DNA from 3 places in the Nostoc sp. NZL genome. Region 3 is predicted to be linked to each of the others. Evidence: predicted binding sites of a transcription regulator. Region 3 holds the regulator's gene; each other region holds the start of a gene.
The links. The regulator NtcA, encoded in region 3, controls nitrogen genes in cyanobacteria. The targets are predictions, from matches to a motif close to TNTGTANNNNNNNNTACANA.

Region 1 (6,535 bases), on a different contig from region 3:
TTGGGCCCGTAGAAAGCTGCTTCCCCAATTCCCTCAAAATGATCCATCCCCAAGGTTTCAACAGCCCGACGAATGGCATTCTCAGCCTGGTTCCAAGCTTCATCGGAACCGATATACTTATCACTGGTTGGATCTCGGAAACTGAGTCGCGCTTTAAAATTCCCCAGTTGCAGAGTCTTAATCACTGACAAGATCAAATCCACCACTTTGAGGAATTCGCTGTCTAACTGTTCTGGGGTAACAAATATGTGGGCATCATCTTGAGTGAAACCCCGCACCCGTGTTAAACCGCCCAGTTCTCCTGATTGTTCGTAGCGGTAAACAGTGCCAAATTCTGCTAGCCGCATCGGTAGTTCCCGGTAGGAACGTAATTCACTCTTATATATTTGGATGTGAAAGGGACAATTCATGGCTTTGAGAACAAAGCCTTGTTCCAGTGTTGCGGCTTCCTGATTTTCTGCCATCATCGGGAACAGATCCTCTTTATATTTCTGCCAGTGTCCAGAGGTTTTAAATAAATCCACTCTGCCAATATGAGGAGTGACAACCTGCTGGTAGCCGCGCTTGATCTGTTCTTGCTTGAGGAAGTCTTCTAAAGTACTCCTTAACAGAGTACCTTTGGGTGTCCACAAAGGTAAACCCGGCCCCACTTGGTCAGAAAATATAAATAATCCCAGTTCCTTACCCAGTTTCCGGTGATCTCGTCGTAGCGCTTCTTCTTTGCGTCGCTTATATTCAGCGAGTTGTTCTGGGCTTTCCCAAGCGGTGGCGTAGATGCGTTGTAATTGGGCTTTGGTTTCATCCCCACGCCAATAAGCACCAGCAACGCTTTCTAGTTCAATTGCCTTCGGGTTTAATTCACTGGTATTTTCCAAATGAGGCCCCGCACACAAATCCCACCATTCATTTCCCAGGTGGTAAATCGTAATTGGTTCCTCTTTTATATCTGCCAGGATTTCTAGCTTGTAAGGTTCGTTAATTCCTTGAATCCGGCGTTCGGCTTCTTCGCGGCTGACTTCTTCCCGAATTACTGCCAACTTGCGATTGATAATCTTAGCCATCTCTTTCTTGATGACTTTGAGATCATTTTCGCTAAATGGTTCTGGATTGTCGAAGTCGTAGTAAAAACCGTTTTCAATCCAAGGGCCGATTGTAACTTGCGCCTTGGGAAACAGCTTTTGTACTGCCATTGCCATTACATGGGAAGCAGTGTGGCGAATCTTTTTTAAGTTCTCTGATTCGCTAGTACGCGGTAAATAAATTTTTTCAACTTGTTCTGACTGTTGTGACTGATTTGATGAATTTGACGACATTGGCTGCTGAACCGTTGGCGAAGTGATTACAAAAGGTGATTTATCTGAATCTGTAGGCTTATTCAACTATAACGACTTTGATTTTTGCCAGATCAGCTTTATCTTCCAACTACTGACTTCATTTGTGATAGGGGATAAAGATAAATTTTTGATCGGTTCGGTGAATATCAAATTCAGGATTCCACGCAATCGCTAAATTAACTTATGAATTGCAGCTCGGTGTCAGCTAACTCCCGATATGATATGTAGACACCTATCCAAAGGAACTGTACAAACCCATGAGCAAGACTATATAATGAATTCTGTGTTCTTTGTTACATATTTTCACATCCTCGGAATTATGAGAGAAATAATAAAAATGTTAAGAAACGTAAATAACGTTAATATTAGTAAGAAAGTTTGAAATATTCTTCTCATTTATGTCAGACTCGAATTTACCAGGGACTGATTTGCTGAAAACGGTTTTAGAACCCCTGCTGGAAGATTTTCAGCATTGGTTTATGCGATCGCGCCATTTACTCGAAACCGAGCAACTATCATTTATGAGTCACCAAGAGCAATCTGACTTGCTCTTGCGGGTTAAGCAAGCGCAGGATGAACTAAATACGGCGAAGATGCTGTTTACAGCTACTGATAAACAAGTCGGAATTGATATGGCAACGTTAATGCCTTGGCATCAATTAGTAACAGAATGCTGGAATGTCGCAATGCGCTTTCGTCAAGCGCGTGAAGTCTAAGCAACAGATAGAAGCATCTGCTAAATTTTGGCAGACTACTTAGCAATTTCTAACGACAAGCCCCTTTGCATCTACACAAGACGGTCAATCAGCCGTCAAAGAAATAGTAAAAAACTCTTAACACTTTCTTAACATTATTTGGATTAACAAGATAATGTATCCTATGCTACCGTAAGTGAAATGACGGTTGACAAATAGCTCCATATAAATGTAAACGCACTCTTTATGCGTCAAATGCTCGTCTTAACTGTGAGTTACAGTGTCGGCGAAGCAAAGCGTTACAAAATCAAAATAAAGTTTTAAAAATTGTTGTTCTGGAGGAGAATCCAATGTTACACCTGCTTTACATTCTTGCTTTTACAATCCTTGCATTTATAGCTGTTGGCAACTTAATTCGTAATCTGATCATGTTCAGTTTTGATCGGGAGCGAACTTACCCGACGAATTCCTCGCCAATGAATAATCAAGGCAACTATGGTTATTATTCATCAAAAAAACAGTTTGTACCTCATCCAGAGTTATTAGATAGCGCGGGCAACTTAATTAAAGAGCCACTTTTGGTAATGCGTTCGATTAACGTTGAAGATGCGCGTCAACATCTCGATGCACTTTACGAAGCATCCCCAGGACATAAAAGAGAAAATTCTGATGAAGTATAAGAATTAGAAGTTAGGATTTTGGGTGTAAATTATTGTTGTTTTTACATCCTTAACCCTTCACCTACTAGAAATTTATTACTACTATCCTTGAACTTGAGGCGATCGCGTCGGTCGGCTGGTAAGTTAAAATTATTTTGTCAACTTAGGACAGGTTGAGCCTGAAAGGGCATGGTGTAGTTTGAAAATCTGAGTATCAGTTACTAATGAATGCACTATAATTACGTAATTCTATTGCTCATGGCTTCAAAACTACATAACTTACGCAAAATTATATAATATATATGAATTGATCGAGCTTGTAGAGCAGCTTTTGATAACTCTATACACTGGCCATGAAGCAGGCTAAAACTGCGTTGGTTGGAGTGAATGGCACTGCGCGATGTCTACGACGGGCTACGCCTACGCACCAAGCATAAAATAGGGAGTGGTGAATTACCTACTCCCTAGTATCTTTCTATGCTTCGATAACTACGCGTAAATTACCGCGTTTTTTTGCAACGCGACAAGCAGTCGTAGTACCAGAACGCTCGAATTCTAAATCGAGGATGGTGGGGCCGACTCGCAAATTATGAAATGACAGACGATTAATCGATTCTGGCAAAGCGGGGTCGATTATTCGCAAGCAGTTATTCTGAGCATCAGGCACCAAGTTAACCATCATTTGCAGTAGTTGGAAAATACTACCAGTAGCCCAAGCTTGCGGAGTGCAGGCAACTGGATACTGCACAGGAGCATTATCACCGTTCCGTTCGTAGCCGCAGAAAAGTTCTGGAGGACGTTGGTAAGGCTGCTGCTCAGTCATGTCGAATAAACCTTGGAAAAGTTCCAGTGCTTGATCAATAAGACCGAGCGATCGCAATCCCATTGCAATCAGAGCGTTATCATGAGGCCAAACTGAACCAATGTGATAGCCCATCGGATTGTAAGCGGGTGACAAACTACTCAGGGTACGAATGCCCCAGCCATTAAACATATCTGGTGCCCGCAACCGTTCTGCTACACTATAGGCTCTTTCGTGTGTAAAAAGACCCAAATGCAGACAATGACCAGGATTTGAGGTAATACTATCTACTGCCTTGCCATCTCCATCCAAAGCCAAAGCGCAGAAATCATGGTCTTCCACCCAAAAATCTCGATTAAAACGAAACTTAAGATTTCTGGCCTCTTCTTGCCAACGATCTGCTAAATCAAGCCGCTTTTTCATCCTAGCTATTTCTGCTAGACGCATTTTTGCAGCATAGACATAAGCTTGCACTTCACAAAGGGCAATTGGGCCATTGGCTAATTCTCCCTTATGGTCTACGATACAGTCACCAGAATCTTTCCAACCTTGGTTAGCAAGACCACGTTTAGATTTAAGGAAGTAGCTGAGATAGCCAGTTTCTTTCGTATTGCGATCAATCCAGTCCATTGCTGCTAGAGCATTCGGCCAAAGTTGCTCTAGAAGTTCTTGATCGTGAGTCCAAGCATAATGTTCGGCATACAGCATCAGCCATAAAGGAGTGGCATCAACTGTACCGTAATAAGGCGTATGGGGAATTTCTTGACAACGAGCCATTTCTCCCAAACGTAACTCGTGCAAAATCTTACCCGGTTCTTCCTCGCGCCATTCATCGTCGATTTTTCCTTGATATGTTGCAAGTAATATCAGCGTTTCTTTAGCGATTTGTGAGTTTAACATCAGGGTTTGGGAAGCTGTAATCAGCGAATCTCGCCCAAAGAGTGTAGAAAACCACGGCACTCCAGCCGAAACAGTCTTATACTTCCCAAAAGACTGGCGCAACAAATACATATCTTGCTCGGCCCGCTCAATCACACGATTGAAAATGCTCTTATCTGAGCTAATGCGTGTAATTTGTTGTACCCAGTGTTGCTCCTCCATCAACTCAGCAGCTTTCGCCTGTCCTAAAGTGAAGGCGGCGCTCACGGTTGAACTGGACTGGTTATTTTTCAACATGCTCACCCGATAACCCAACTTTTGAGTTTCGTGGGAAGCCAACTCTAGCTGCCAAACCGCAGTGTAACCCTTGAAATAGTTTGGTTGACGATGCTGGAATAGAAGACGGGATTCCATTACCGAGCCATCCAGTCCTTGATAGGCGAGTGTTAAAGATTCTTCCCTAAAAGTTGGTGGCTCTTTAGCTATAGGCGAAAGACCATCGACCAGAGAAACTGTTCCTTCTTCAGCCGTCGGTTCTACTAGACGTAAGAGCCGACCTCGTTTTTCTCTGTCATAACCCCGGACTTCAAATAAATCAACAAAGTCTGCATCAAAGCTGATGCTTAGTTCAAAATTGACAGTTGTTGTGCTGTAATTAGATACCTCTATTTCTTCAAATAGTGCCCCATTCAGCACCATTTCCCGGCGAATGCCTACAGTATCTGCTTTCAGGCGTTCGTCGATTCTGGGGTTGGTACACAAAACTGAAAGTGAAAACCCTTTTTCAGCCGTACTACTGAGGAGTACAGGCGATCGCCCTTCAATTTGCAACTCCAAACGATTGAGAAATCTCGTATCACAACAAAACAATCCCATGCTAGGATTACCATCGTTGAGGGAACATCCAGAAATATTCCCGATAGTATCCGTCACAAAAAATAAATCATCATCTTTAACCGTCAGTGTCGGCTGTGGTCTTTCACTCACAACACAAGGCCACTCCGGGATAGGTAATTGTTCGGCAGGAATAAAAGTTTTTCCATCCAGGAAAATTTTTTCCGGGGTCATTAGCGTATCCGGTGTCATTAGCCAAAGTTCCGTGTACAGGTCTATATTTTTGTGGTCTTCTGAGTAGAGGTTGCTGACCCTCACAACTTTCAAAAAAAAGACGCTTTCTAAAACTTGCTTGAGCCATTGGAGCCATACTGCTGACAAAATAGCAGCGCTCAAACCTGTATAAGCAGATATTTATAAACTTATATTTTATAACTCTAAAGTCAAGGCTGAAAACTGAGGATTTTTAGAGAATTTATTAGTCATTAAACTTTCATAAGACACAAGGCACATATAATACTCAGCAATAAAGCGGAATTCACTGCTTTTGTTGAACATAGACAGCATTTTTTCTCTACTATTATACGATTTTGTCTTAAATACCTATGGAATTTGATTAGACTAATTTATGATAATTAATTAATTGATTAATTTTAATCAATAATTATTGATTAAATTATGTGAATGTAGCAGTAATAGTTTTTGGGTAAGAAAATTTATTTAGTCGGCATAAATCAACATGGGCAAAGTAGGCGATGTCTAAAGTAGGCGATGTCTACGACTGGCTACGCCAACGCGTGAAATATCAATAATCAGTGGTTATTAGTGAATATAGCAGTTAAAACAATACAACAATTAGTTATTTGGTACTTAGTTCTGAAATATTTTAGTTGTGCAAGCATATTTCAAAGTTGGTCGAGAATGTATATTGGGCGTAGTAGGTTGTCAATCAACAAATCAAGTTGTACACACTCCTCCTAATTGGTAACAAAGTGTTGCGCCTGCTTTGGCAGAAAGTGCTTTTTAGCGTTCTTTACATATTGCAACTCTCTATTTAACTTGAGAGTACCTTGGAATTTGTACAATGCAGCTGTGACGTGGATCTTGTCGAGGTTGAGCGTTTAACAATAATTCATGAGCATTTCGACTTCTGTGCTGAGTGATCTGCTAAAGTCCCTACCATACTTGCGGCCCCAGCTATATTTTAAGGCTTCACTAACGGCGCTCTCCCATGCGATGGAAGATCAAGTTTTGGCTGCGACTTTAGCACAACCCCTTGTAATTGCTAGTTTCCAGCGAGAGAGATTCTACCGCCAAGAAGCTCACCGCTAC
Region 2 (6,535 bases), on a different contig from region 3:
TGGTGAACTATCCTAATGTGAAGTTCCTGAATCCAACCGCAACCGCCACTCGCGCCCAGGTAGCAGCTTTTATCTACCAAGCATTGGTTAGTTCTAATCAAGCCTCAGCAATTAACTCGCCCTATGTCGTGGCTGTTGGGTCTACTACCCCAATACCTGTAGCTGTGACAATTCCCCAAGGGACTGCTATCCCTGTGAAGTATGACAAGGCAGAAAAAATTCTGGTTACAAAGGATGAAACAGCGCCCTTGACATTGACAGTATCCCAAAACGTGGTTACGCAAGAAGGATCTGTAGTGATTCCTGCTGGTAGTCAAGTTATTGGTCAACTCAAACCTGCTACAGGCGGTTCTCAATTCGTTGCCGAGAAACTAGTTTTGACGAGTGGTCAAGAGTATCAGCTTAACGCTAGCTCTGAAGTGATTACCAAAACTGAAACCGTCAACAAAGGTACTAGTACTGGTTCAATTATCAAGAATACTGTATTGGGCGCAGGTGCAGCCGCTGCGGTATCTGCTGTCACAGGCGATCGCGCCATTGCCACAGAAGAGGTCTTGGGTGGCGCTGGTATCGGTGCGTTAATTGGTCTGTTCTTCGGCAGAAATAGTGTTGATTTAGTAGCAATTGACCCAGATACCGATTTGCAAATGACAATCAATCAAAACTTGTTGGTTTCAGTAAGATAGTTATTGGTCATTTGTAAATACTAATGACTAATTCTCAACTTCCGGTAACCAAATAATAAACGTAGTTCCCGGCGCATCGGGTGAAGTTAGCTTAGAGTTGATTGCAGGGCTGAAAACCTCGATTTCGCCCTGCATTTGCTCTATTAATTGTTTTGCGATCGCTAACCCCAAACCAGTGCCAGGGATTTCTGTTTGCGCTTGTACACCCCGATAATGTCGTTCTCCAAGATGCTCTAAATCCTGGGGTGGAATGCCAGGGCCGTTGTCACTAATAACAATTCCCTGAAAATTAGCCTTTTCTTGCCCCGCCTGAATCAAAATTTTGCCCCCAGTGGGAGTGTATTTCAAAGCATTATCGATGATGTTAGTTAAGACCTCTCGTAATGCTTTGACGTTGGCACGTACTAGGGGTGAATTCTGTTGAATTTCAGTTATTAGTTTTAGCTTTCGCTCTTGGGCGATCGCTTTGGCTGATATTAATAATGGTTCTAATATATCTGCTAACGAGCAGTCAACTGCTTTATCTCCCGTTCCCGGTAATAATAGCGGCGGTTTAGCGTCTTTTTGGATAGTTGCTTCCACGAATACTTCATGTTCGGGGAGATGTAGTGGTGCTAAATCTGCCTCTGTCAAGTCAATTACTTGATCAAATTGTTGCAGCAATTCTTGGAGGCGATCGCTTTCCCGCACAATACTAGTTGCCACATCCCGGTTAGCGTCTGCTGGGCTGAGTCGTTTCAATAGCAGTTTGCCAAAAGTCCGCAACGCTGTTAATGGGTTACGAAACTGATGCAACAGGTTATCCAGCAAATCCCGTTGTTTTTCTTGGAGAATTTGTTGTTCATGCAACTGCTGCTCAAACCATGCTCGCCGCTGATCTAAAATACAAGCGATCGCCAGTGTTTGGGCTATCCGTTGAATCTGACTTTCCTCGTGTTCATTCCATACCCGATCTTCTCTACCCGTCACTAGTAACCCCATCATTACACCCTCATAAACCAGAGGTAAAACAATTTGATTACCACTAAATAAATATTCCTCTTTTAGATGGGGTTGAGACGCATCTGGGATCTCAGACTCCGGTGACGAGGTTGGAGATTCTGATCCTGTTGTCAATAACCTTCTCTGATGATTAGGTAATATAAACACATTTCCAACTTGAAGTTGATTGTGTACAGTCGCTTCAGCAGTCTCCTTCCCTGGCGGTAATAATGCTGTTTCCGGGTAAATCACTACAGGAATCAGTTTTGCCTCACCTGAGGGAGTCTCTACCAATTCTTGTGTCAGGTACACAATACTTAAAGTTGCTCCCAGCCCTTGGGTTAGCAGCGCTATTTGCTCTCGACATAGAGCAAGAAAATCGGAACTGGCAGACATTAACATTTTTTAGCTCTTGCTCAAGATTACAGATTTTGAGGCATGATGTAAGAGAGGATACTTAATTTTTACCTCACTCATTTAATAAAGCTTAACTAAAATTTTCTTAGCGATGGTTTGTACCAAGGGATTATATCCTTTGGTGATTTTCTTTTCCCTATCTCCAAAGATATTAATTTTCTTACATTAAAAGCTTAAAAACTATTGATATTTTGAACTAGAACTTATATAATGACGACGGATTTTGTAGCTATCACTACAATCTATAGCTTGAAAGAGGAGGACAATAGATTGGCAAGGAGACGCAAAAGGAAGAGTCGTCGTCGTCAGGAAGGACGACGCATTTTGGAACATGTGCCTCAATATAGCATCGAAAGTGGCGAAGAAAAGCCTGTGACAGCAGCGAGAAGATTCATTCAAGCTGAAGGTATTTTGCCACCGGCTTTGCTACTCGTAAAGCGAAACGAACACACCACAGACCGTTATTTCTGGGCAGAAAAGGGACTGTTTGGTGCTCAATACGTAGAGGAAAATCATTTCTTGTTTCCTAGCTTGAGGGTGTTAGAACCTTCGCCAGGTCAAGAACCTCTTGCTTTAGCTAGTCGGTGAACTATAAATGGTCATCTTACGCATTGAATGTGGCTCCTGACTAACATTAACTGGCAAAATTGCTAAGTTTATGCAGAATTTAATTTTTTTTTAGTTTGGAGCTGATTTGCTTTTTAAGGCTAGTCCAGGTAGTTGGAAAGTCAACTTGTCTCAAACCACGCTATGTTGCATGGGTTGATACTATTTTGATGATGCAGAAGGGAGTGGGTATAGAGCCAAGCGCATCCAAAAGCGCTAGTGAAGTTGCGCTCTTATGCCGTAAATTGTTAACCAAGCTCTGTCAACGAATTTAAGTTAATGAATTTAAATTTTTCCCCACGACAAAAGTTGTGGGGAAAACTGACAAAGCAGAAGTCTTGATTTCCTCCTTCCTACTTTCCATTGCCTAAAGAGTAGGTCAGGTCAGAAGTCTGCATATCATAGTTAATAGATGGTCATAAAAACCAACAATTATTCAACAGCCTTGAGATGTAGAGTCCTCTGTAACTCACTAAGTTCATCTCGATGGCCAACTACAGTGATCTTACTTGAGGAGGTTTGTTCGCTCTGAGTTGTTTCTACTTTGAGCGACACCTTCTCAAGTCTTCCAGATTTTTTCCAATAAAATAGACCACTTAAAGGCGACAGCAGTACCATAGCCAAAACAAAGCTACTGAGCTTAGGAAAAAGCAGGTATACGACCAGAGATAGACAAATAATACCAGTAGCTGCCAGCAGAGTTAAAAATATAGCTAAGAACCAACTGGGGCGAACATTACCTTCAAAAGTCACTTTGTTTTGTTCTCGGTCTACCGCTGCCACTCGGTAAGATCGCGAGCGAAAATAATCTTTTAATTGAGACATTAAAGCAGCTTCGTCTTGCTCAGATACCATTTGCGCTGTTTCTATGCGGTCTTTAGTCGAGGCACGAATAAAGAAAAACAGCCCAACCGATAACAACAAGGTTAGCAGGAACGTAGATGGCAGAATAGCAGTATCCATAACTAATTGTTACTGTTTGACTGGAGGAGACTTATTCATTATCAATATCAATTATTCGTTACTTTGTCCTCCTGTTGATGTAATCTTGCCAAAGAAAAGCTAAATCCTGCGCTTGAACTTGCCACTCTGGAGAAACTTGGTACATCCGCCTGGGGCGTCCTCGTCCTTCCAGTTTCTTCCAATATCCAGTGATTGCCTTTTGGTCTTCCAGAAATTTGATTGCACTATAAAGTACGGTATCCGAAAGCCTAGAGGTGGGATATTCAGTTTCTAATTGCTCAATCAACTCGGTTCCGTAAGATTCACCTTGTAACAAAACAGACAGTATGTAACAAACTGCTACTTCCTGACAAAGGTAAGTTGGCGGAGGATTCTCAAAGAATTGATATATATCCTCAAGTTTCATGGTTAGTGAATGGCTAAAAAAATGCCTTAGGGTACGGTCTACAATCCTTGTAGTCAGTATACAGTGCTACCGCTAAGTGAATAACGTATATAAAGCTACTTAGAATAGATATCCATTGCGTAAATACCAAATAATTACCCACGCCTGTGAAGTTGTGGGACGAGTTTGCGAGTTTTAGAGGCACAAAATACTGTACCCCTACCCAAGCTCGATACAGTGTGGTGAGGAGCGAACAGAGCGTGGCGAAGTCACTATCTTGGTGTTAAGTGATGCCGAGCTGGTTAGAACTGCTTAAGCAATAAAATGCTATCGAAGAAATTTTACAGGTAAAATGCAATTTTGTCTGTAAAACTTAATAAACACTTTGTTTTACAGTGATTTTCCCAATGCCGATTCTCAAACCTTAAGCTAAGGGATATGTCTGGGTTAAAGCTGCTACGCCTGTAGACACACCTAAGTAGTAACCATTACTGATTTTCTGGATAAGAGAATCTCTTGCCCCATTTGGCAAGTGTGATAGTAAATTTATCAAAGAAGACGCAAAGACTAGGAAAGGGAGAGACGCAAAGTGCGATACCTCTCAACAAGGTTTTCCATGTCTTTTGAAAGCACCCAGCACATTGGTGATCAATTATGTCACAGACTCCCGATGCTCCATCATCTTCCTCAACTCTCCGGGCAATTGCCCAAACCTTTCGCCTTACAGGTTGGATTAGTTTCTGGATTCAGCTAGTACTAGGCGTTGTTTCTAGCATAATTGTGCTGCTGTTCGCCATCTTTAATCAAAGAACTGGCAGTCCTAGTAATAATCCTGGGACTGGCTTTGGCGTATTTTTAGCAATTTGTGGACTGGTTGTTTTAGCCGTAGGCATTTATTTAGCTTACCGTTACACTAGAATTGGCAAGCAATTGGAATCCTCTAATCCCAGCAACCGCCCTCGGAAAAGCGAGACAGTGCAAGTATTACGCTTAGGACTTTGGGTGAATTTAGGGGGGACGCTAGTGACTCTTTTGGGGGCGCAAGCGATCGTTGGAACATTAGTAGCAAGATCCATATCTCCTCAAGCTATAACTACCCAATTTTTTGACCCCACCCGAATTATCAGCGGTCTAGATATGCTTGTGGTACAGGCAAACACCAACACTGTCTCAGCGCACTTTGCAGGGCTTGTGGCATCGCTTTGGTTGCTCAATCGCATTAACCGACCTTAGAAAGCGGAGTCGGAAGAAAAGGTAAAAGTCAAAAATCAGCAATTCTTTTGACTTCTTTTCTTGCTTACTTTTTTCTCGTTTTCATAGTCCGTATAGCGAATAATTCAAATATGTTCATTGTACTTTTCCGAAATTATCAAATTACAGTGTGAAAACTAAACCAGCTACTTATTATTAGCACCCTTCTACAGAGTGATATTAGAACCTTACAAGGGTGAATTAATCTTTATTGGAGGTCTTACACTATGAAAAAACTAGAAATCTGGAAATTTGCCATACAAGTGCTTTTTAGTACTTTAATGATTGGATTGTGTAGTTCCTTAATCTTTATGGAACGTGATAATAGCCAAAACCAGGCAGTCTACTGGAGTGGTTTATGAGGTCTACTTGCCTACTGGCTACCCTCACCTGCGAATACTCAGGGGTCTGGAAAATCAGAGGAGTAATAGCAAATTTTGAATTTTGGATTTTGGATTTTAAATTTTTCTAGCCCTACCAAGATTGGCAGATCAAAATTTTTATGTTTGCTTTTCTGCTCATGGCAAGCCAAAATCAGTATATGCTGATGTGTTGGCAGGTAGATAATAGGCTAAAAACTGAGAAAAATCTGTGCTGGATATCAAGCAAATACGGGAAAATCCGCAATTAGTTCAAGAACGATTGAATAGTCGTAGTGGTCAATACGACATCGAACCGATATTACAGTTAGATCGGCAACAACGGGAACTTGAGGGAACGCGCAGCCAACTCCAAGCCCGGAGCAACGAAATCGGTAAAATTGTCGGGCAGAAGATTAAATCTGGGGTTAATCCTCAAGACCCAGAAATTCAAGCTTTGCGGGATGAGGGTAACTCTGTTAAAACTACGTTGAGCGAACTGGAACCCCAAGAAAAAAACCTCAAAGCTGAAATTGCCCAACTTGTGTTGGCACTTCCAAACTTGCCAAGCGACTCTACACCCCTTGGAAAGAATGAGGAAGATAACGTAGAAATGCGCCGTTGGGGTGATGAGTACATTCCCCAAAATCCCAATATTGTCCCTCACTGGGAAATTGGCGAAAAGCTAGGTATTCTCAATGTTGAGCGGGCTGTGAAAGTTTCCCAAAGTCGCTTTGTGACATTGATAGGCGCTGGTGCGGCATTGGAAAGGGCATTAATTCAATTTATGCTGGCTCTTCATACTCAAGCTGGGTATGTGGAAGTTAGTCCGCCACTATTAGTGAATACCGAGTCTTTGACGGCGACCGGTCAGTTACCTAAGTTTG
Region 3 (6,535 bases):
TGTCTATCAGCTATCAAATAGTAGTTGAAAAACATCATGGTCAAATTAAATGTTCCTCTAAACCAGGAGAAGGAACAGAGTTTGTGATTGAAATTCCTAGCAGTAATTAGAGGCGGCTGATTTTCGATAATTCTAATAATACATTTCACAAAATATCTGGTACAGATACACTTGTAAGTTTAACCAAAATTACTCGCAGGATAGCTTGCTGACCCAAACTTTTTGGCATTAAGTCCGCGTAGATTATAGCTCAATAGGCTTGGGTCAGTAATTTTTGATTATAGAAAATCCCTCCAACCCATGCCAGACGATCTAAAAAGGAGGGTTAGGGAGGATCTCATCAAATCTTAACTGAACTGCCTTGGTTTATAGCCGCGACTTCAGTATCCTGATGTCGTTTTGCTCATTAACACAACCTAGTCAATTACAAATACCCACTTTGTCAGTTTGTCTAATTAAGCTATGTTTGGTAAATAAAATAAGTAGCCTACATGATCGGCTGTTATTCCACACTTGACATAAAGCATTGTGAGTGCAAAACGTCTGCCAGAAACCATTGCCCATGTCAGAATTACTCGCCAATCCTGGCAACACGGCTTCCTTGAAGGCGAAGTGAGTGCAGGTGAGTTTGAGTGGCATTTCCAGTGGCATTTTCGCCGGGGAGAACTTGCCGTCAAGCCTTCCCAAGGCCGCGCCTTAATCAAAGAACCCCTAGGTCGATTCTTGGAGCAACAAGATTATCAATTAGAGCCTGGAGGAGATTATGCTTTTACTATTCGGGCAGAACTTTAAAAGTTAGGATTTAGGAATTTAATTTTGGATTTTAGATTTTAGATTTTTTCTTCAATCCAAAATCCAAAATCTAAAATTGGTTGACTGCTGATTCAGTGAGGCGATTTAAATATCTTTCGATTAAGAGGATGGCAACAATGTCATCTATCGGTCTTGGTGGCTGTCGCAGACCCTGTGGCAATAGCTTTATTAGCCCCTTGGGCGGGAACATTTGCCAATAGCGATCGCGTGCTTCTAGGGTTGTGTAGCGCTCATCCACTAAAATAATACTCAGAGGTTCTGTCAATTCCTGATATAATTTTTGTCTCCACTGCTTGGCTGTAGTTTGGTCGCCCATCACCATCAAGGAAATCGGAAACTTTTGACGCAGTGTCTCAATGGTAGCGATCGCCTCTTTTGCTAGCACGACCTGATGATAATACAGTTGCCGATCCAGTCCCATCACCGCTAAACCACACTTATCTCGACCTGGATCAAACCCCAAGATGACTGGTTGCGTTGGTGAAAATTCACGGAAATTCATAATAAATTCAAAATTAAAAATTAAGAATTAGAAATTTACCCTTACAGGGATCTTGCTACGCGTAGCGTCTCGTAGAGAATAAATACAATCACAGCAACTATTTTGCCTGCTGTTCAATATGTTTAAATCTTACTAATAACAGTGTGCAAATAATTTTTTAAGTACTAAAAATAATTTGTCCGTTGACTATTGCCACTAATTTTACTCTCAAGGGCCCAGCTGTATAAGTGTCCTCTGCTGCGATCGCTTTGATCTCCAAGGGTTGATTATACTGTCTTAATTGATTGACAAAGCGTAAAAAAGTCCCGTCTACTTGGACATTTTCGACAATTCCGGCGTTACGGGCCCGAAATTGGGAAGCAGAAATCAGTATTTCCAACCGCTGCTGTAACTGATAGGATGTCATGGTTTTGGAATCGGTAGTAGTTGTGGCCAGCACCGCGCCTCCCGAAAAAACCAATTGATTCCGGGCTGTATCGGCAAAAAATTCTATCTGCTTTTCTCCTCTGACATAATTACCAGCGGAAAAAATTCGCACCACGTATTCTTGACCATCCTCAATCTGCTTGCTCAATTTCTCAACCCTCTCCTGGGTGAAGCGTATTAGCTCTGCATTTGCAGGATTTGCGCCGGGTTCACTTAATTCCAGGTTGGCATTGCGATTGGCTTCTTGTAAAAGTTGTACCACTGCCTGACGGGCAGCATTCGGTTGGGTCACACGAACTACACCAGCAGACAGAACTTGACCGCGAACTAAAGCTAGCTTACCCAGACGCAAGTCGCGGTAGGACTGATAATATTTTTCTAACCTTGCAACTTCCAGTTCTAGTTGCTCCTGTTGTCCTTCCAATTCTTTGAGGCGAGATTCCCGTTTGGCAATTACTTGCTCTCGCGCTGCAACTTCTAGATTACGCTTTTGAATTAGTTGATCCAGTTGGGCGATTTTTCGATCGCGCTGTTCTACAGCTTCTTGGCGGTTAGCGAGTTCGCGATCGCGTTTTTCAATAGCTGCTTTGGCTTCATCAATAGCTTTTTTAGCTTCAGCGTAAAGCCTTTGACGTTCTGTCTTCAGTAGTTCAACTGCTGCCTGTAGCTCCTTTCTCTGATTGTAAACGCTTTGCAATTCAGCTATAGCTTTTTGGTACTGAGTTACAACTTGTTCTAGCTGACCTTGAGTGCGTTGGAGTTGAGTTTGAGTTTGGGCTTGTTGACTAATGGTACGGTTCAATTGAGCTTGTGTTTGGCGTTGTTTGGCATTTGCCGCCTGCAAAGATTGATTGATTACCTGCAATTCTTGTTGTGCTTTTGCTTGGGCAATTCTTGCTTGATTTAGCTCACTCTCTACCTGACTTTTCTGAGCTTCTGCGGTTTTTAGCTGTTCCCGCTTCTGCCTGAGGTCTGTTTGAATATCTTCCAATTCAAAGACTCCCTTTCGCAAGCCTTCGTCGGCAGCGAATAAAATTCCTAAGGTTGATGCTGAAATCAAACCGCCCGTAAAAATAGTTACCAGTACAGCAGTATTTTTCGGACGAAGGTTAAAAAGTGAGAGGCGGGCTTTGCCAACTCGTGTGCCGATGCGATCGCCCACGGTTGCAATTACGCCTCCCAGAATTAAAATTGCTGCGATGAGGATGTATCCGGTGGTCATCTTTAGCTACCGAAATCCTTCCAGATACAGCCTACTACTTTTAACCATTGTCTGGAAAGAAGTGGAAATTGGCAATAGCTGAAATTACTCAATTTTTAGATTTACCTCTAGCTATTAGTGTCATTTTTCAAAATAGAACACGCGCCGATTCCCCTTTCTCCAATTGCATTTATGTGAATTGCCTACTTAAGGTAACAGGTTTATGCACAGTAATCTTCTTTTTGTGGATAGAAATCATCTTTTTTTCACGCAAATCCCCTAGTAGCCTAGTAACAGTAACACGAGTCGAACCAATTGCCTCTGCGATCGCTTGATGAGATAACTTCAGATCAATTGTGATCCCATCTGCACAAGGAACGCCAAAATCCCGACAAAGAATTAGCAAAAAACTCACCAACCGAGAACCCATATCTCGGTGAGCGAGAGTTTCAATCATCATCTCCGTTTGTAAAATGCGGGAAGACAGACCTCGCAGCATTAACATTGATAATTCTGGATTTTCCTTGAGTGCTTGCTCCACTTGTTCAATTGGTGCTGACAGTAATTCCACAGGGGTAAATGCAACCGCATGGTAAAACCTATCCGACTTATTTCCCGTCAGCAATGACAAAACACCAAAAACACTATTTTCCCGTAGCAACGCTACCGTTATTTCCTCTCCTGCCTCGTACACCCTGGAAAGTTTAACAGCACCTTTCAAAAGAAAATAAACTCGTTCGGCAGGATCGCCAGGAAAAAAGATCGTTTTATTGCGTTCAAACGTTTCCACAACTGGCGGAAACGCCCCGGTCGCCATCTGACGAAATACATTTGCTAGGGCTTTATCTTGTGTCACGATCATCTCCCTTCCCCTACCCAATGCCGGAAAAACAAAAACTGATTACCTAAGAATACACCCGAAAAATGAATATAGCACCGTCAACCTTTTTGTACTTTCCTATACTCAAACTAATCTCTTCATAACTCTTTGTTTATAATGATACATAATTGTTGATCCTTTCAGCTACTAATTGTTGATAAGTACTTCCAATAGCTGTATTCAAAAGGTTTTTTGAAGAACAAATAAAGTTATTTTGAGAATATCTTTAGAAAAAATCAAGATTTTTGTCACAGCAAACACTCTTACCAATATTCATTTTTGCAAATCCTGTGTAAAACAAAGACAAACTAGCCTCAGATTCTAGTATGCTCCTAATGATCGATCGCATTAACAATTTCTATGCTGAATCTGACTGGAAAAAATGCTCTTGTTACAGGTATTGCCAATAACCGCTCGATCGCCTGGGGCATCGCCCAACAGCTCCATAAAGCCGGAGCAAACCTGGGTATTACCTACCTGCCGGATGAACGCGGCAAAATGGAGAAAAAAGTTGCGGAGTTGGTAGAACCCCTCAACCCCAGCTTATTTCTTCCCTGTAATGTCCAAAATGATGAACAGATTCAATCTACCTTTGAAACAATCCGCAATCAGTGGGGAAAGCTAGACATCCTCATCCATTGTCTTGCCTTTGCTAGCAAAGACGATTTGAGTGGAGATTTTAGCCAAACCTCTCGTTCTGGCTTCAACACCGCCTTAGAAATTAGTACCTACTCGCTGGTGCAGTTAAGTGGTGCAGCTAAACCTTTGATGACAGAGGGAGGTAGTATCGTCACCCTCACATATTTAGGTGGTGTTAGAGCAATCCCCAACTATAACGTTATGGGAGTTGCCAAGGCGGGGTTAGAAATGAGTGTACGTTACCTAGCCGCCGAACTAGGGCCGCAAAATATCCGCGTGAATGCCATCTCCGCAGGTCCCATCCGCACTTTGGCATCTTCAGCAGTCGGCGGGATTTTGGATATGATTCATCATGTAGAAGAAGTAGCTCCCCTACGACGTACCGTCACTCAGCTAGAAGTGGGCAACACTGCCGCTTTCTTGTGTAGTGATTTGTCCAGCGGTATTACCGGACAAGTGCTGTATGTAGATGCAGGATATGAAATTATGGGAATGTGACGCGATAAAGTTAGTAGTTAGGAGTTAAAAATTTATAACTCATAACTCCTAACTTCTAACTCTTTCCACTCCCCATGCAAACAACCAATCGTCAAGTTAATTCAAGCTACGATCAGTCAACTAAAACCCCTCGGATTGCCACTGTCCACCGCACCACTGGTGAAACTGATGTGCAAGTTACCATTAATCTGGATGGTAGAGGAATTTGCACGGCAGCAACTGGCATTCCGTTTTTGGATCATATGTTGCATCAAATTGCCTCCCACGGACTGATTGATATAGATGTCCAAGCCAAGGGAGACTTGGAAATTGATGACCATCACACTAACGAAGATGTAGGCATTACCTTGGGCCAAGCTTTCAACCAAGCACTAGGAGACAGAAAAGGCATTGTCCGCTTTGGTAATTTCCTAGCACCACTGGATGAAGCCTTAGTTCAAGTAGCGCTAGACTTTTCCGGACGTCCTCACCTCAGCTACGGCTTGCAAATTCCTACCCAGCGGGTAGGAACCTATGACACGCAACTCGTGCGCGAATTTTTTGTGGCTTTGGTGAACCATAGCCAAATGACACTGCACATTCGGCAACTGGATGGCATTAATTCCCATCACATTATTGAAGCAACATTTAAGGCGTTTGCGAGGGCAACGCGGCTGGCGGTTGAAATCGACCCCCGTCGTGCTGGCTTGATTCCCAGTTCTAAAGGCGTTTTGTAAAGCTAGCCAGAATTACTTGCCAGGGCTGATATTTTTAATGTTAATTCAGCTACTCTGTTTGCGATAATTGACACACAGGTTAGTGATGGTTATTATCAGCCTACTGGGTAACTTGTAATTAATACCAAGCTGGTAATTCCGAGATGAAGTCTGTTGCAGATGACCCTGATTCTCAACTTAATACCACAGATACTCCGCCAGTAGTCCTGACTTCTGAGTTGCGAAAAGTCTACCGCACTGGTTTTTGGCTAAATCAAAAAGTCGTATCTCTCAAAAACTGTTCTCTAACAGTTTATAAAGGCGAAACCTTTGGGTTGCTGGGGCCAAATGGAGCTGGGAAAACTACCCTTTTAAAATTGTTGCTAGGAATTATTCGTCCTAGCTCTGGACGAGGATTATTATTGGGTGAGCCACTGGGCGATCGCACTATCAAGCAACATATCGGATATCTGCCGGAAAATCCCTATTTGTATGACTATCTCACTGGCTGGGAATTTTTGCAGCTAGCCGCTGGGCTATTCCAAATTCCCCAAAGTATCCAACGCCAACGCATTCCCCAACTGCTGGAATTAGTGGGTTTATCCCAAGCCGATGCCCGCAAAAAGCTGCTGCGTCGCTACTCTAAAGGAATGCTACAGCGTGTTGGCATGGCACAGGCGCTAATTAACGAGCCAGATTTGGTTTTTCTCGATGAACCGATGTCTGGTCTTGATCCGGTAGGACGCTACCAGATGCGGGAAATTATCTTGGCGCTAAAAGCCGCTGGGAAGACGATTTTTTTCAACAGCCACGTTCTTAGTGAAGTAGAACAGATTTGCGATCGCATTGCCATCCTCGCTCAAGGTGAATTAATTTGCTCT

Region 1: the regulator NtcA is predicted to act here: its motif matches at 1,615-1,634, upstream of F8R90_RS30645 (DUF2605 domain-containing protein).
Region 2: the regulator NtcA is predicted to act here: its motif matches at 2,307-2,326, upstream of F8R90_RS04170 (DUF3155 domain-containing protein).

What each region holds. Positions count from the first base shown of each region.
Region 1 covers NZ_WBKL01000207.1:56,738-63,272, reverse strand. Annotated here, with positions in the region: gene thrS (threonine--tRNA ligase) at 1-1,313, opposite strand, end outside; gene F8R90_RS30645 (DUF2605 domain-containing protein) at 1,733-2,050, shown strand; gene F8R90_RS30640 (DUF2973 domain-containing protein) at 2,380-2,709, shown strand; gene F8R90_RS30635 (amylo-alpha-1,6-glucosidase) at 3,164-5,455, opposite strand; gene F8R90_RS30630 (DICT sensory domain-containing protein) at 6,338-6,535, shown strand, end outside.
Region 2 covers NZ_WBKL01000032.1:9,838-16,372, reverse strand. Annotated here, with positions in the region: gene F8R90_RS04180 (S-layer homology domain-containing protein) at 1-686, shown strand, start outside; gene F8R90_RS04175 (GAF domain-containing sensor histidine kinase) at 714-2,069, opposite strand; gene F8R90_RS04170 (DUF3155 domain-containing protein) at 2,355-2,672, shown strand; gene F8R90_RS04165 (cofactor assembly of complex C subunit B) at 3,123-3,653, opposite strand; gene F8R90_RS04160 (PadR family transcriptional regulator) at 3,712-4,059, opposite strand; gene F8R90_RS04155 (DUF3611 family protein) at 4,693-5,271, shown strand; gene F8R90_RS33335 (hypothetical protein) at 5,517-5,651, shown strand; gene serS (serine--tRNA ligase) at 5,881-6,535, shown strand, end outside.
Region 3 covers NZ_WBKL01000022.1:42,432-48,966, forward strand. Annotated here, with positions in the region: gene F8R90_RS02410 (GAF domain-containing sensor histidine kinase) at 1-110, shown strand, start outside; gene F8R90_RS02415 (DUF3146 family protein) at 529-792, shown strand; gene F8R90_RS02420 (pre-16S rRNA-processing nuclease YqgF) at 863-1,315, opposite strand; gene F8R90_RS02425 (DUF3084 domain-containing protein) at 1,473-2,963, opposite strand; gene ntcA (global nitrogen regulator NtcA) at 3,133-3,804, opposite strand; gene fabI (enoyl-ACP reductase FabI) at 4,183-4,959, shown strand; gene hisB (imidazoleglycerol-phosphate dehydratase HisB) at 5,034-5,675, shown strand; gene F8R90_RS02445 (ABC transporter ATP-binding protein) at 5,819-6,535, shown strand, end outside.